Regions from separate parts of the Mitsuaria sp. CC2 genome, predicted to be linked through region 1. Evidence: predicted binding sites of a transcription regulator. Region 1 holds the regulator's gene; the other holds the start of a gene.
What was found. Region 1 encodes LexA, which represses DNA repair genes until DNA is damaged. Its sites were predicted from a motif close to ACTGTATNNNNATACAGT; they were not measured.
Positions count from the first base shown of each region.

Region 2: a site for LexA is predicted at 1,923-1,940, ahead of ruvA (Holliday junction branch migration protein RuvA). Genes of this name have one in related genera too.

Region 1 covers NZ_JARVXN010000033.1:62,069-65,465, reverse strand. The annotation lists tRNA gene PV762_RS21735 (tRNA-Asp) at 157-233, shown strand; tRNA gene PV762_RS21730 (tRNA-Ala) at 281-356, shown strand; tRNA gene PV762_RS21725 (tRNA-Glu) at 418-493, shown strand; tRNA gene PV762_RS21720 (tRNA-Asp) at 596-672, shown strand; gene PV762_RS21715 (helix-hairpin-helix domain-containing protein) at 738-1,043, opposite strand; gene lexA (transcriptional repressor LexA) at 1,060-1,737, opposite strand; gene PV762_RS21705 (asparaginase) at 1,854-2,789, shown strand; gene PV762_RS21700 (organic hydroperoxide resistance protein) at 2,884-3,318, opposite strand; gene PV762_RS21695 (MarR family winged helix-turn-helix transcriptional regulator) at 3,369-3,397, opposite strand, start outside.
Region 2 covers NZ_JARVXN010000029.1:32,687-36,083, forward strand. The annotation lists gene PV762_RS19880 (sensor histidine kinase) at 1-1,055, shown strand, start outside; gene PV762_RS19885 (hypothetical protein) at 1,039-1,209, opposite strand; gene PV762_RS19890 (response regulator) at 1,208-1,861, shown strand; gene ruvA (Holliday junction branch migration protein RuvA) at 1,984-2,553, shown strand; gene ruvB (Holliday junction branch migration DNA helicase RuvB) at 2,582-3,397, shown strand, end outside.

The sequences.
Region 1 (3,397 bases):
GATTGAATGAGAAAATCGAAAAATTCTTCGGAAATCGATTTGATCGTTGTCAAAATCAGGTACAGTAACGAAATCGACGCAGTGATGACATCAAGCAATTGATGAAATCAACGCGGGAAGAGTTTGATGCGATAGATCGAAAGGTCTTGAGTATCTGGAGTGGTAGTTCAGTTGGTTAGAATACCGGCCTGTCACGCCGGGGGTCGCGGGTTCGAGCCCCGTCCACTCCGCCAACACAGTTGAGACTCGGGCAGCGTACCGATTCGATGCGAAAGCATTCGGGGGTATAGCTCAGCTGGGAGAGCGCTTGCATGGCATGCAAGAGGTCAGCGGTTCGATCCCGCTTACCTCCACCAGAATACCTTCGGGTGTGATGGTTGCTCAGTACGCACGGTTCGAGTCAAGACAGCAAGTCCAGTCCCCTTCGTCTAGAGGCCTAGGACACCACCCTTTCACGGTGGCTACAGGGGTTCGAATCCCCTAGGGGACGCCAAGTACGACAAGGCTTGGCTGCAGCGAGGTTCCGAGAGGAATCGATGGTTTGCAGCGAAACTTGTTCGCAAATGATATAGATGCACTCAATAGCGTCTTATCTGGAGTGGTAGTTCAGTTGGTTAGAATACCGGCCTGTCACGCCGGGGGTCGCGGGTTCGAGCCCCGTCCACTCCGCCAACATTGAAACCCTGTCGATGCAAATCGTCAGGGTTTTTTCTTTGGCCGATTGTTTTGGCCAAGGATCAGAGGTCTGGATACTCGCGCTTTCGCTGCGCCGTATAACTCCACCAATCCCGGGGAGGGCCGCCGTTCATGAAATCGACAGCGGCCATATAGGTATCCAGCACGCAGGGATCATGACGCTGACCGGTCAGTTTGCAGATCCGCTGATATAGCGCAAAGGCGTCCGCGCCGACGAGATCCGCTGGTTGATGAATCCCCATCGCCTCGAAATCCCGCACCATCGCCGGCCCGATGTTGGGAATCTGCCGAAGTGATGCACAGTCGGCGGCCGAGGCTGCTTTGGTGTGCGTCTTTCGCGCGCTCATGGGCGGATCCCGGCGCTCAGTGGAAGCCGCCGGAGCGGATCAGGCCGACGGCCAAACCTTCGATCGCGAACTGCTCGTCGGGGGGCACCTCGATCGGCTGGAAATCGGGGTTTTCGGGCAGCAGGCGGATGCCGTCGGCGTGGCGCTGGAAGCGCTTCACCGTGACCTCGTCGCCGATGCGCGCGACGACCACCTGGCCGTTGCGAGCCTCGCTGATCTTCTGCACCGCGAGCAGGTCGCCGTCCATGATGCCGATGTCCTTCATGCTCATGCCTTTCACGCGCAGGAGGTAGTCCGGCGCCTTCGAGAACATCGAAGCGTCGACGCTATAGTGCTGCTCGACGTGTTCTTCGGCCAGGATGGGCGCACCGGCGGCGACACGGCCCACCAGCGGCAAGGTCAGCTGTGCGAGGCTCGCCAGCGGCAGTGCGAACTGGCTGTGCTCCCGGGCGCGGTTGACTTGCCGCAGCGCGGTCGACGGCAGCCGGATCCCGCGCGCCGTACCGCCGACCAGCTCGATGACGCCCTTGCGCGCCAAGGCCTGCAGGTGTTCCTCGGCCGCGTTCGCGGACTTGAAGCCCAGCTGCTGCGCGATCTCCGCGCGGGTGGGTGGGGATCCGGTGCTCTCGATGCTGTCGCGGACCAGATCGAAGATCTGCTGTTGCCGGGCAGTGAGTTTGGGCGGAGTGTCCACGAGTTGGCCTTTGTTCGATTGAGGGGCGGATGTCGAAGACGGCGCAGGCCTTGGAAGGTTCGAAAGCCGCCTGAGAATTCATCCAGCATCTGGATTTTTATACAGGAGACGAGAAATTGCAAAGTGCGGCCCAGACCCTTGTGATCATCGGCACCGGGGGGACCATCGCCGGGGCCTCCGGCAGTGCGACGGACAACGTCGGCTACAAGGCCGGCTCGCTGTCGGTGGCGTCGCTGGTGGGCGCGGTGCCGGCGCTGGCGGCCCGCGCGCTGGAGGCTGAGCAACTGGCGCAGCTCGACAGCAAGGACATGGATCACGCGACCTGGGCGCGGCTCGCGCGTCGCGTGCAGGAGCACCTGGATCGCCCCGAGGTGCGCGGCATCGTGATCACGCACGGCACCGATACGCTGGAGGAAACCGCCTACCTGCTGCAGCGCGTGCTCGCGCCCGGGAAGCCGGTGGTCCTGACGGCGGCGATGCGCCCGGCGACGGCTATCCAGGCGGATGGACCGCAGAACCTGCTGGACGCCGTGGCTGTGGCCGAGGCCGACGGCGTACGCGGTGTCGTCGCGGTGGTCGCAGGGAAGGTATGGTCGGGGGGGGAGCTGCGCAAGACGCACACCTACCGCCTCGATGCCTTCGAGGCCGGACCCGACGCCGGTCCGCTGGCGGTGGTGGAGGAGGGGATCGTGCGCCGCTTCCGCGATTGGCCGCAGGGTGATGCCCTGGGCACGAAGGTGTTGCCCGCAGACGCGTCGCAATGGCCGTGGGTCGCGGTGCTCGCCAGCCATGCGGGCGCCGAGGCGCGTTCGCTCGAAGCATGGCGTGCGGCCGGACTCCAAGGCCTGGTGCTGGCCTGCACGGGGAACGGCACGCTGAACCGCGCGCTGGAGGCGCCGGTGCAGGCGCTGAAGGACGCGGGCGTTCCCGTCTGGCGGACGACGCGCTGCGCGCAGGGGCGTATCGTCGGCGCGAGCGACGAGCCGACGGCGGCGCTGTCGCCCTGGGCGGCGCGCATCGAATTGATGCTCACGCTGCTGCAATCCCGCTGAGTACGTCGCGCGCCGCGCTTCTCATCAACGACAAAGCGCCGGCAATGCCGGCGCTTTTTTCATCGCGGATCCGGAACGAACCGGACCCGGAGGATCAGACGATCGTCAGCGTGACGTCGATGTTGCCGCGGGTGGCGTTCGAGTACGGGCAGACCTCGTGCGCCTCGGCGACCAGCTTCTCCAGTGCGGCGCGGTCCATGCCGGGCACCGAGATCTTCATCGCGACGGCGATGCCGAAAGCGCCGGGCTTGTTGGCGTGAGGGCCGATGCCGACTTCGCTGGTGATCGAGACTTCCGCGGGCAGGGCGACCTTGTTGCGGCCGGAAACGGCCTTCATCGCGCCGATGAAGCAGGCCGAGTAACCCGCGGCGAACAGCTGCTCGGGGTTGGTGCCGGCGCCGTCGTCGCCGCCCAGCGCCTTGGGCGTGGACAGCTGGACCTTCAGGCGGTCATCCGACGATTGCGCGGTGCCTTGACGGCCGCCGGTGGCGGTGGCGGTGGCGGTGTAGAGGGCTTTTTCGATGGCCATATGAGGCTCCTTGGTGGTGAGGGGTAAGTGAAGGGGCGGACAACTCGGGGTCAGGTCTCGCCATCCTCGTCCGCGGTGA
Region 2 (3,397 bases), on a different contig from region 1:
ACCTCATGCGGCGGATGCGACGACACGATCGCCGCATGCATCGCGCGCTGCTGGCCCAGGCACTGATTTTCCCCGCCGCGCTGCTGCTGCCCTTGCCCGCGACACGCATCGCCGCCTTCGCGCTCTGGTGGCTGGGCGCCCAGCTCCTGGTCGCGATGGCCTGGCACCTCTGGCATCTCTGGCAGGACATGTTCCTCCCGACGCTGGAGGAGCGCTACCCGCAGTCCGACTTTGTCCTCAGCTGCGTGCTGATCGGCTTCGGCGTGCTCGCGATCCTGACGGCCTGGACGCTGCCGGGCAGCGGGCTGGCCGGCATCCTCGGTCCCCTGTGCCTGCTGGGCCTGGGCCTGCATCGCGTGCGCGGGTTCGCCCGCGCGCTGACGCAATCCGAGCTCGCCGTGCTGCAGGGCGAGCTGCGGCTGCAGGAACGCATCGCCGAGCTGGAGCGCCATTTCGAACAGGTCGCCGAGACCAAGCTGGAGCAGGTCACAGAACGCGAGCGCAAGCGCATCGCCGCCGACCTGCATGACGACCTCGGCGCCAAGCTGCTGACCATCGTGCATACCAGCGAGTCGGACAGGATCTCGACGCTCGCCCGCGAGGCGCTGGAAGAGATGCGGCTGTCAGTGCGCGGCCTGACCGGCAAGCCGGTGCAACTGCTGGACGCGCTGGGCGACTGGCGCGCCGAGGTGGTCTCCCGCCTGGCCCAGGCGAACATCCTGGCCGAGTGGAAATCCCCTGCCGAGGACATCGAGCACACCTTCCCCGCCCGCGCCTACGTGCAGACCACGCGCATCCTGCGCGAGTCGGTCAGCAACATCATCAAGCACAGCGGCGCCACGCACTGTGTGATCAGCTGCTCGGCGCAGGACGGCTACTTCTCGGTGGTGATCCAGGACAACGGCCAGGGCATCCCGCTGGAGCTCGAAGGTCGCCTGGACAAGGGACACGGCATGGCCAGCATGAAGGCCCGCGCCAAGCAGATGCACGGCCAGTGCCTGGTGGAATCCGGACCCGGCTGGGGCACCGTCATCCGGCTCACGATCCCACTTTGATCACGCTCTGATCGCGATCTCGCGTGATCCATTGCCGCCGGCACCACAGTCCGGCGTTGATCAGGATGGTCAGCCCCCCGAGAAAGCCGTACTGTTGCGCGAAGTCGGCGGGTTCCCTGCCGGCACTGCTTTCCTGAGCAAGAATCCGCGCCATGAACCACATCCTGCTCCTCGAAGACATTCCCGAAATCCGCGCCTGGCTCAAGGTCCTGGTCAAGCAGGTCTTCGCCAACGCGGTCGTCACCGAGTGCTCGCGGGTGCAGGACGCCCTTCAGCAGGTCAACTCGCAGCGTTTCACGCTGGCGCTGCTGGACCTGGGCCTGCCGGACGGTTCCGGCGTCGACGTGATCTCGGCGCTGCGCGAGAAGCAGCCGGAAGTGCAGTCCGTCATCGTCACCATCCACGACGACGACGAACACCTCTTCCCCGCCCTGCAGGCCGGCGCCTTCGGTTATCTGCTGAAGGAACAGTCGCGCGAGCTGCTGGTCGAGCAGCTCCAGCGCATCAGCCAGGGCGAACCGCCGCTGTCCCCATCGATCGCGCGCAAGGTCATCGCCTACTTCACTTCGCAGCGCCGGCCGCAGGCGGCGCAGGTGCTGCACGAGGTCTCGCTGACCGACCGCGAGACGGAGGTGCTGCTGCGCGTCGCCAAGGGCTTCACGCTGCCGGAGATCGGCGTGCAGTTGGGCCTGTCGCGTCACACGATCGCCGACTATGTGAAGCAGATCTATCGCAAGCTCAACGTGAGTTCGCGCGCCGAGGCGGCGCTGGAAGCGCAGCGCCTGGGGCTTTTCGGCAGGAACTGAACGTCCTGCGAGACGGATTCCGGCGCCAGAGCGGGGAGCGGACACCCGGCCTCGGGAAAATACTGGACAAACATCCAGCAGAATCACGTCGAAGCGCCGACGAACGCGGATAATCCGCGCCCATGATCGGCAAGCTCACCGGCGTCATCGCGGAAAAATCGCCCCCGCAGGTTGTCATCGACGTGCAGGGCGTCGGCTACGAAGTCGACGTGCCGATGAGCACCTTCTTCAACCTGCCGGGCCTGGGCGAGCGCGCCTCGCTGCTGACGCACCTGAGCATCCGGGAGGACGCGCACGTGCTCTTCGGCTTCCTCACCGCCGAGGAACGCACCACCTTCCGCCTGCTCATCAAGATCAGCGGCGTCGGGCCCAAGATGGCGCTGTCGCTGCTATCGGGCCTGTCGGTCGGGGATCTGGCCCAGGCCGTCTCCAAGCAGGAGGCCGGCCGGCTCGTGAAGGTCCCGGGCATCGGGAAGAAGACGGCCGAACGGCTGCTGCTGGAACTCAAGGGCAAGCTGAGCCCCGATCTGTCGCTGCCGGTGTCCGTGGCCAACGACGCCCAGGCCGACATCCTCCAGGCGCTGGTGGCGCTGGGATACAGCGAGAAGGAAGCCGGTTCCGCGCTGAAGACGCTGCCTGCGGACATCGGCGTCAGCGAAGGCATCAAGTTGGCAATGAAGCACCTGTCATGAATCCCCGCGCGCGGCGTACCCTCCGACCATGAGCATCCAGACCGACGACTTCACGCCCGCGCCGCAGCAGGCCCGCCTCATCAGCGCCCAGCCCGCGTCGCCGAACGAGGACGCGATCGAACGCGCGCTGCGCCCCAAGCTGCTCGACGAATACGTCGGTCAGGTGAAGGCGCGCGAGCAGCTGGAGATCTTCATCGGCGCCGCCAAGAAGCGGCGCGAGGCGCTCGACCATGTGCTGCTGTTCGGACCGCCGGGGCTCGGCAAGACGACGCTGAGCCACATCGTCGCCGCCGAGCTCGGCGTCAACCTGCGCCAGACGAGCGGGCCGGTGCTGGAGAAGCCCAAGGACCTGGCCGCCATCCTCACCAATCTCGAGCGCAACGACGTGCTGTTCATCGACGAGATCCACCGGCTGTCGCCGGTCGTCGAGGAAATCCTGTACCCCGCGCTGGAGGACTACCAGATCGACATCATGATCGGCGAAGGCCCGGCGGCCCGCTCGATCAAGCTCGATCTTCAGCCGTTCACGCTGGTGGGCGCGACCACGCGTGCCGGCATGCTGACCAACCCGCTGCGCGACCGCTTCGGCATCGTGGCGCGGCTGGAGTTCTACACCGCCGACGAGCTGCGCCGCATCGTGACGCGGTCGGCGTCGCTGCTCGGCGCGCCGATCGATCCGGAGGGCGCGCTGGAAGTCGCGCGGCGTTCGCGCGGCACGCCTCGGATCGCCAACCGGCTGCTGCGCCGCGTGCGCGACTACGCCGACGTCAAGGCAGACGGCACCATCACCCGCGGCATCGCCGAGAAGGCATTGGCGATGCTGGACGTCGATCCGTTGGGCTTC